Regions from separate parts of the Bradyrhizobium sp. CCGB01 genome, predicted to be linked through region 1. Evidence: riboswitches for the same ligand, from Rfam matches in the RefSeq annotation. Region 1 holds a riboswitch; the other holds the start of a gene.

Region 1 (4,145 bases):
TTCGAGGATCAGGTCGCGCGCGTCCGGCTGGGTCTGTCACGGATCGGAGCCGGATCAGCAACGCTCGTCGTGCACTCCGGCACGATCCGCGCCGCACTCTGCATCGCACTGGATCTGACACCACAAGCGGCCCTGCGCTTCGTGATCGACCCGCTGTCGCTGACCCGGATCGACCGGCTCGCGACCGGTTGGCGCGTCGTCTTCGTCAATCAGCGCGCGGCTTGAGCCGGATCAGGCCGGGCGATCCGGCACATTGGCCTGCGCGAAGGTCGCCATGCCGTTGTGAAGGCTGCACGCGAGCCGCACCAGCGGCAGCGCGATGGCCGCGCCCGATCCTTCGCCGAGCCTGAGATCGAGGCTGATCAGCGGCTGCACATTCAGCGCACGCAGCACCAGTCGGTGCCCCTGCTCCGCCGATTGATGCGAGGGCAGCAGGAACGGCTGGCACGACGGGTTCAGCCGCGCGGCCGCAAGCGCCGCCACCGATACGATGAAGCCGTCGATCAGCACGGGGATGCGGCGCTGCGCGGCCGCGATGATGGCACCGCAGATCGCCGCAATCTCGAGGCCGCCGACGGCGCACAGGATCTTTTCGGGTGGAGCACTTGCGATGCCATGATGCGCGATCGCGGCATCGATCACGCGCGCCTTGTGCGCGCGGCCGGCCGCGTCGACGCCGGTACCGCTGCCCGCGACCTCGTCGGCACCCATCCCGAGCAGGCTCGCCGCAATCGCCGCCGCCGTCGTGGTGTTGCCGATGCCCATCTCGCCGAAGATCAGAAGATCGGGCTGATGGGCCTCCGCGCGCGCGACGGCGCGCTGGCCGGCTTCGAAGGCGAATGCCAGCTCCGCAGCGGTGAGCGCAGCTTCCACGCTGAAATCGCGCGTGCCGCTGCGCGGCTTGTCGATAACGATTCCCGCCATCGCCTCCCGCGCCAGCGTGCCCGCGTCGACGATTTCCAGGCTGGAGCCGAGCTCACGCGCCAGCACCGAGATCGCGGCGCCGCCAGAGGCAAAGTTCGCCATCATCGCGATGGTCACTTCCTGCGGATAGGCCGACACGCCCTGCGCGACGATGCCGTGGTCGCCGGCGAAAACGATGATCGGGACGCGCGCGGCACGCGGTTCTCCGGTCGCCTGCAGGCCCGCAAGCTCGATCGCGAGCTGCTCGAGCCGGCCGAGCGCGCCGGCCGGCTTTGTCAGTTGCGCCTGCCGCGCGACCGCCGCCTCGCGATGGACCGCGGAGATCTCGGGGCACTTCTTGTAGACCCATTCGGGGAGCATGCTGCCTCGCTTACGGCCTGCGCTTGAGAATGTAGCTGTCCATGATCCAGCCGTGCCGCTCGCGCGCATCCTGTCGCGCAGCGACGATGCGCGGACCGACGTCGGCGAGTGCACCGGACATGACGATCTGATCGGGCATGCCGAGATAGGCGCCCCACCAGATGTGAAGCCCGGCTGGATCGAGCGACTGGAACGCCGTGCCGCCGTCGAGCATCACAACCACGGTATCGACACCCTGTGGCCAGCCGCCCTCGCGCAAACGGCGCCCTGTCGTGACGAGAAAAGGCTCGCCGATGTCGTTGAGCGGCAGCGCATGCGCCGCGCACAGCGCCTGAATCGAGGTGATGCCGGGCACGACCTCGATCTCAGGCAAGGGATTGAGCCGGCGCGCAATGCGCAGCGAGGAATCGTAGAGCGAGGGATCGCCCCAGATCAGCAGCGCAACCTTGCCTTCGCTTCCCAGATGATCCGCGATCGTCTGCGACCAGGCCGCCGCAACGGCATCGTGCCAGTCATCCACGCCCTTGCGGTAGTCCGCATCAGTTGCGTCGCGCACGGGAAGATCGAACTCGGCGATGCGGGTCTTGTCGTTTGCCAGCACATCCGCGCAGATCGTGCGCCTGAGATCGGCGAGATCGGACTTCGCTGTGCCCTTGCGCGGGATCAGGACGAGATCGGCCGCGTTGATGGCACCGATCGCGGCGCGCGTAAGCTGCTCGGGATCGCCGCAACCGATGCCTATCAGGGAGAGCGTGAGCATCGCGAGTATCAGGGGCGGCCCTCACGGCCGCCCCTGGTCTCTCAGGCTGCGTTGTGCAGGCGCGGTGTGACGAGGCCGGGCGCGGTGACCCCGCGCAGCGACTTCGCCAATGCCAGCACGGCGAGATCGGCGAGCGGCTCGATCACGATGACCAGCGCATAGGACGCCGCGAACGTCGCGATGCTGGCGAGGTTGCTCATGGCAAAGCCGGAGCCATAGAGTGCCCAGAACGCCACCCAGGCGATCACGCCCGCCTGGTAGGTCGTCGAAAGCGCCAGCGCCTGACGATACTTCAAGTCGACATAGGCGGTGTTGCGCGCAATGATCCGCGAGGCGATCGCCTGGATCGCAAACAGCGGCACCAAAAGTGTCGTCACGTTCATGCCATATTGCGGCAAGTCCGGCGGCTCGAAGAACACGCCCTGGAGCAGCAGGCCGAACGCGAGGCCAAAGGCCGCGGGCGCGGCGCCGAACAGCAGGAACAAGGTCGAGCCCAGGATGAAGTGCACCTCGGAGACGCCGACCGGGAAGTGCGGCAGGATCTCGAAGAAGACGAAGACGAGGCCCGTGGTGACGAGAGTGCGCGCAGCAAACGAGCCGATGCCCTGCTCGCGCACGGTCTCGACCGCCAGCTTCAAGGCAACGCCGCCTGCGGCGATGCCGGTTGCGTAACTCAATACAAGCTTGGCGCCCGTCACTACCCCGGGTTCGATATGCATGGCTCAGATCCTTCCTGCCGTCACACCCGACGGCCTTGGCCTCAAAACGTGCAGGGCCGGTCTCCTGGCTCGCGGCTCACTGGGGTTCTCCGGCCTTCCCGAGCCTTGCGGCCCAGTGGCTGATCGAAGTCCCTCACCGCTTACAGTCGCGGGGGCGGCTGGGGTTTTGGGCGCCGCAACTGGGTCCGCCCACCCCCATTCCCGATTATGCTCCGGCGCTTTGCGCCGCGTCGAGCACCATGCATCCCATGTGTGCCCCTTTCGCAAGCCGGGCGTCAAGGGGCGAAGGGCGGCCGGCGCCGTCACGACGGATAATCCCCCGCCAGCGCACCGAACAGGATCACGGCCGCCGTCGAGGCTGCGCCGCCTCGCGCAAGCCGTTCGGCCAGCTCGGTCACGGTGGTGCGGATCAGCCGCTCGTCCGGACGGCCGAGGGATTCGGCGAACAGCGCCGGGGTGTCCGCGGCGAGGCCGTGCTCGATCAATTTTGCGGCAAGCGCCGGAAAGGTGCGCCGGCCCATATAGACGACGGTCGTCGCCTCCGGATCGGCCAGCGCCGCCCAGTTGAGGTTTGGCGGCAGTTCGCCGGTGACGTCGGCCCCGGTCACGAACTGCACCCGGCGCGAGGTATGGCGCCGGGTCAGCGGAATGCCGGCTTGCGCCGCCGCAACGCAGGCGGAGGTGACGCCGGGAATGATCTCGTAGCCGATGCCGGCCTCGCGCAGCGCGTCGAGCTCCTCCTCCAGCCGCCCGAAAATGCCGGCATCGCCGGACTTCAGCCGCACGACGCGCGAGCCGGTTGCGGCATAGTCGACCAGCAAGCGGTTGACGTGGTGCTGCTTGGTCGAGGGCCGCCCTGCCCGCTTGCCCACCGCGACCAGATTGGCGCCGGGCCGGGCCAGATCGAGGATCGCGCCGGAAGCAAGATCGTCATAGAGCACGACGTCGGCATCCCGCAGCCGCGCGGCGCCCTTGAGCGTGAGAAGCTCGGGGTCGCCGGGGCCGGCCGAAATGAAAGTGACAAAACCGCTCACCGATCCTCCGCGATCAGATGGAAGAACGTGCCGGTGGCATGGTCCCGGCGCGAGCCGGTCTCGGCGATGACCGCACCCGTTGCATCGTGCACGACCGCCAGCGGCGTATCCGGCTGCGCGACGATCGTCGAATAGTGGAACTCGTGACCGCGCAGCCGCGCGCCGACCTGATGCCCCGGCATCGGGGCTGCGAGCGCAGCGAGACGATATCCCAGATGCATGCGGCGCTTGGCAAAGCTCGTCTCGAGGCCAAGCAGGCCCGTCATCTCGTGGCGAATGCCGTCGGCGTCGGTCAAAGCGGTTCCCAGCACCATATAGCCTCCGCATTCGCCGTGCACCGGCCGTGTG
Region 2 (4,145 bases), 220 kb from region 1:
CACCTGCGGCGCGAGGATGAAGATGTTGGCGACCGTCGGGTCCGCCGCCGTTGCATACTGGCTGTACAGCATGACGCCCGGGGTGACCTCCCAGGTATAGCCGACCCGGCCGGTGACCGGGTTGAACGTCTTCGAGAACGGATAGCCGCGGTCGGTGCGCAACACGCCGTCCGGCGAGAAGCGCGTGCGCGACAGCTCGATGTCCTCGAAGCGGATGCCGCCGATCAGTGCGAAGGTCGAGGTCAGCTTGAGCCGGTCCTCGAACGCGAGCGAGGCGGAGTTGAGGTGCGTGTAGATCTTCTCGTCGCTGCGTGGCCCGTAAAGCCCGCGGTCCGGATTGATCAGGTCGACCGTGTCCGAGAAGAACAGCGTGTCCTGCGAGACGTTGAACTGCGAGCTGCTCGCCATGACGGTGGCGACGAAACGGTTGTCCATCCCACTGAAGTTGGAATTGACGGTGAGGTCGGTGATGTTGCCGTAGAGCCGCTGCGCGTGGTCCAGCGCCAGCCGCTCGCGATAGACGTTGTTCGGCCCGGAATCGTCGAACGAATTGATCTCGTTGTTGAACCAGTGCCGGTGCGCGTCGTAGCCGTAGACCTGGCTCCGCAGCGAGATGTTGTTGGTGATGTCCCACTGGAAGCCGCTGCGCAGCCAGAGCTCGCTGGCGCCGCTGTGATTGTCGAGCACGTTGTAGGTGGTGGTCAGCGTGCGCGCGTCCACGGTGACGGGGTTGAGCGTCCCGGTGTGGCCGTTGAGATAGTAGTTGGTCCACCGGCCCGAGACGATGCCCGATGTCGGCACGATGCCCGGCGCATTCGCGGGCACCAGCGGCGTGCCCCAGTAGAAACGGTCCTTGTCCTGTCTGTATTCGGCCGCGCCCCAGATCTTCAGGCTCTCGTTGACGCGGTAGTTCAGCTGTCCCGAGACGTTGCTGAGCTTCGCATAGGTGTCGTCGATAAAGCTCTTGTCGTTGGAATGGCTGATGTCGAAGCGGTAGTCGAGGCCGTTGACGAGCGTGCTGCCGCCCGATCCGTATCCGGCGCGATAGCCGTTGAAGGAGTCGTAGGACGCGAACGCGTCGTTGACGACATTCCCGGTGTGCGGCGCCTTGGTCACGTAGTTGACGGCGCCGCCGGTCGCGCCAAGGCCGGCGATCAGCGAGTCAGGCCCCTTGATGATCTCCACCTGCTGCAGATTGGCGGTGTCCATGGGGCGGCCGGTCATGGTCGACGGCCCGATCGAAATGCCGTTGTAGAGGGTGGAAATCTGGTCGCCGGAAAAGCCGCGCATCGAGAAGATGGCGGGTGCGCCGGGCGCATCGCCGCCGGTCACGCCGACCGCCGCCTTGGCCGCGTCAGTGGTGGTCCTGATGCCGAGGAGCCGCATGGTCTGCTGGTCGATGACCTCGACGGTCGCCGGCGTTTCCCGTGCCGTGATCCCTAGCCGGGAGCCGACCTCGGTGACGACAGCCGTGTTGAGCGGCGTCTGCACCTGATCGCTCGGAGACTGGGGTGCCGGAACGGCGACGGCTGAGGCGGCGCGATTGCGCCCCGTGGCCCGGCGCGCGGTCCGCGACCTCTGATTGCCGGGGCTGACAGCAGGAGCCGGCCTGGGTGTGGCCGGAGAGACGGTCACCGGGTCGATCTCGCGGGAGGCGTTATCGCGGGCCGCGGCCTGCGCCACCGCGACGGAGGACAGCGATGTCGAGAGCAGCAGGGCGAGCACGGCAGGCATGGCCTGCGAGACGCCGATCCGGACACGCCAATACGCCGGCGCAATGCCGGAATCGAAATGAAGATTTTGCACAACAACGCTCTGCGGCGACGCAAACAGACCGTCACCGCGGTTGCCTTAGTCATCTGCCTTCGCCCCAGGCGGCAGATGCACCGGCTACTTCAAGACATCGGGGCACCCCGCCCAATGCGTTCGCGCGTGACTCATGGCTGGCAGCAGGTTTCCTGGCTCGCGGGTCATCGCCTTCGACCGCCTTCCCAGAGGCCCAAGCGGGGCTCCAGTGGTTCGTTTGGTCGTCGGCTATCCGCCTACAGTTGCGGGGGCAGCCGCGGAATTGCCCACCGACGTGGACGCACCGCATTCCCTTAAGTAGTCCTTGCGGACACTACCGATCACGAAACTGGCATCCGGCGATGACCCCGTCAACATCCGCCGGGCCTCTTCGGCTGGCTGGTGCTTCGATGGTGGCCTTGTGTTGCTGTTTTGCCCGAGCTGTCGCCTGGTCGCAGCTCCAGCGCCCGGCCACTTCCGGTCTACGCGGGTGAGCCGTCGCTGTCAGGAAGGCGCCTGTGCGCCGCAACCGGTCTACCTCCGCTTGTCCGCGGCCCCGGACTCGCCTTCGACAGCCTTCATTTGAATGATGACGAGATAGTTGAACGCGACCACTCTTCGTCAAAAGGTCTGAATGAGGTCGGGAGAGATGAGCACTTGTCCAGCATGCGGCAATGCATCAACTGCCAAATTGTTCGAAGTGACCGCAGATCAGGCCTCTCGATCCTTCGTCAATCCGCGCCAGTATCCGGATCGCTTTCGAAAATTAACACGCCACCTGTCGGTTCTCTGGGGGCGCGACACCTGCGATATCCGCAAATGCGCAGATTGCGGATTCGGTTTTGCAGATCCCTTCGTCGCGGGGGGCGCGGAGTTTTATAACCTGGCCGCGCCGCACCCTTCCTATCCAGCCATGAAATGGGAGTATGCAAGGACAATCGAGGAACTGAACGGCCTCGGCACCGCCGGAAAAACTGCGATCGATGTGGGGGCGGGGTTCGGGTATTTTCTCGATCGCATCAGGGACAAATTCTTTCACGCGTCCGATATTTACGCGGTCGACTACAACGAAACGGCGCAACAGGCATTGCGATCGAAAGGCTACAAGACCTTTTCGGTCGACTTTCGAGAGGAGGGCTTCGCCCCCATGAAGGAGGGCTTCGACATCATCTTCATGTTTCAGGTGTTCGAGCACATGGACCGGGTAGATGACGTCTTCGCCCGATTGAAGTACCTCCTCAAGGCGCAGGGCTCTGTCTTCATCGCCGTGCCAAACGAAATCCGAACGAACTACATGGAGTGCCATGGGTCGCTCATAGACATGCCGCCGAACCACATTGGCCGCTGGACGAAGGAGGCGTTTGATGCCGTATGCCGGCGACATGGCCTGCGATTGACCATCTGCGAGCGGGAGCCATTCAACCTCCTGAAGTTCCTCAAGGAGGACATCGTAGACAGCTTTTTGCGAAGGGCCGAGAAGCCGGGCAGCGTCTGCGAGTTCGTGCGCGGCCTGCCGCGGGGCAGGGCGCAGCGGATCGGGCAAGCTGTGCTTGCACTTGCGCTTTCACCAACACGTTGGCCGGCATGGGCCTACGCGCTCAGGCACTCATCGACGCTGGGGAGCGCGCTCTGGGTGATGATCGACAAAGGCCTGTGACGCTAGCGCGCTGGCGTGCGAACGAGACTGTCGACGATGCCGGAGCCCTCGGCGACGAGGTCCTGACCGCTCATCCAGATATCGCGGCCCGAGATTTTCCTGCGCATGCTGGCAAGCCAGACGGCGTTGACGCCGCGAATGCCGATATCGTTACGGAAGAAATCGTCGGTGGCTTGGGTCTCGATGATCTTGACGGTCTGCGAGAGGAGGGCTTTCTCGGCATCGCCGAGCTCCTTTCGCTTCATGTTTTCCTCTGCGCTGCTGGTCAAGCTGGCCTGGTGAAACATGAAGTAGGAGTCGGGATCGGCCATGCGCGTCGTGCCGGCGAGAAAAATCGGAACGCACATCGAAGCGCAGACACCGGCTTTCTGGACGAGCGTATCGATCGCGCGATCACGCGCACGGATCGCGGCGACGACCTTGCGCCCATGCTGGATCGAGCCGCCCGGCGAGTTCAGGATGAGGACGAGCCGGCGCCGATCGTCCTTGTAACGATCGAGGGCAGCGGCGATACGTTCGCTCATCGGCTCCTGCACGGGCCCGCTCCAGCCGAACACGATGCGGTCCTGCTCTTCGCTGATGGACAAGGTCTGCCGCGAGGCCACGTCTCCGGAGCCGGAGGACGGCTGGAAAAAGATCCAATAGAGCAAGGCGCAGCAGGCGCCACCGAGAATGATGAACCGCGACACGGCCTACCTGCTCA

What was found. Region 1 has a riboswitch for cobalamin ahead of NLM25_RS16075 (energy-coupling factor ABC transporter permease). Riboswitches for the same ligand answer to the same signal wherever they lie in the genome.
Region 2: another riboswitch for cobalamin. It lies ahead of NLM25_RS15125 (TonB-dependent receptor domain-containing protein); the one in region 1 lies ahead of NLM25_RS16075 (energy-coupling factor ABC transporter permease).

The regions. Positions count from the first base shown of each region.
Region 1 is NZ_JANADK010000001.1:3,531,272-3,535,416, reverse strand. It holds gene NLM25_RS16090 (histidine phosphatase family protein) at 1-225, shown strand, start outside; gene cobT (nicotinate-nucleotide--dimethylbenzimidazole phosphoribosyltransferase) at 232-1,284, opposite strand; gene cobF (precorrin-6A synthase (deacetylating)) at 1,295-2,044, opposite strand; gene NLM25_RS16075 (energy-coupling factor ABC transporter permease) at 2,086-2,763, opposite strand; cobalamin riboswitch at 2,800-3,020, opposite strand; gene cobA (uroporphyrinogen-III C-methyltransferase) at 3,066-3,797, opposite strand; gene NLM25_RS16065 (cobyrinate a,c-diamide synthase) at 3,794-4,145, opposite strand, start outside.
Region 2 is NZ_JANADK010000001.1:3,309,545-3,313,689, forward strand. It holds gene NLM25_RS15125 (TonB-dependent receptor domain-containing protein) at 1-1,734, opposite strand, end outside; cobalamin riboswitch at 1,931-2,139, opposite strand; gene NLM25_RS15130 (methyltransferase domain-containing protein) at 2,486-3,442, shown strand; gene NLM25_RS15135 (ATP-dependent Clp protease proteolytic subunit) at 3,445-4,131, opposite strand.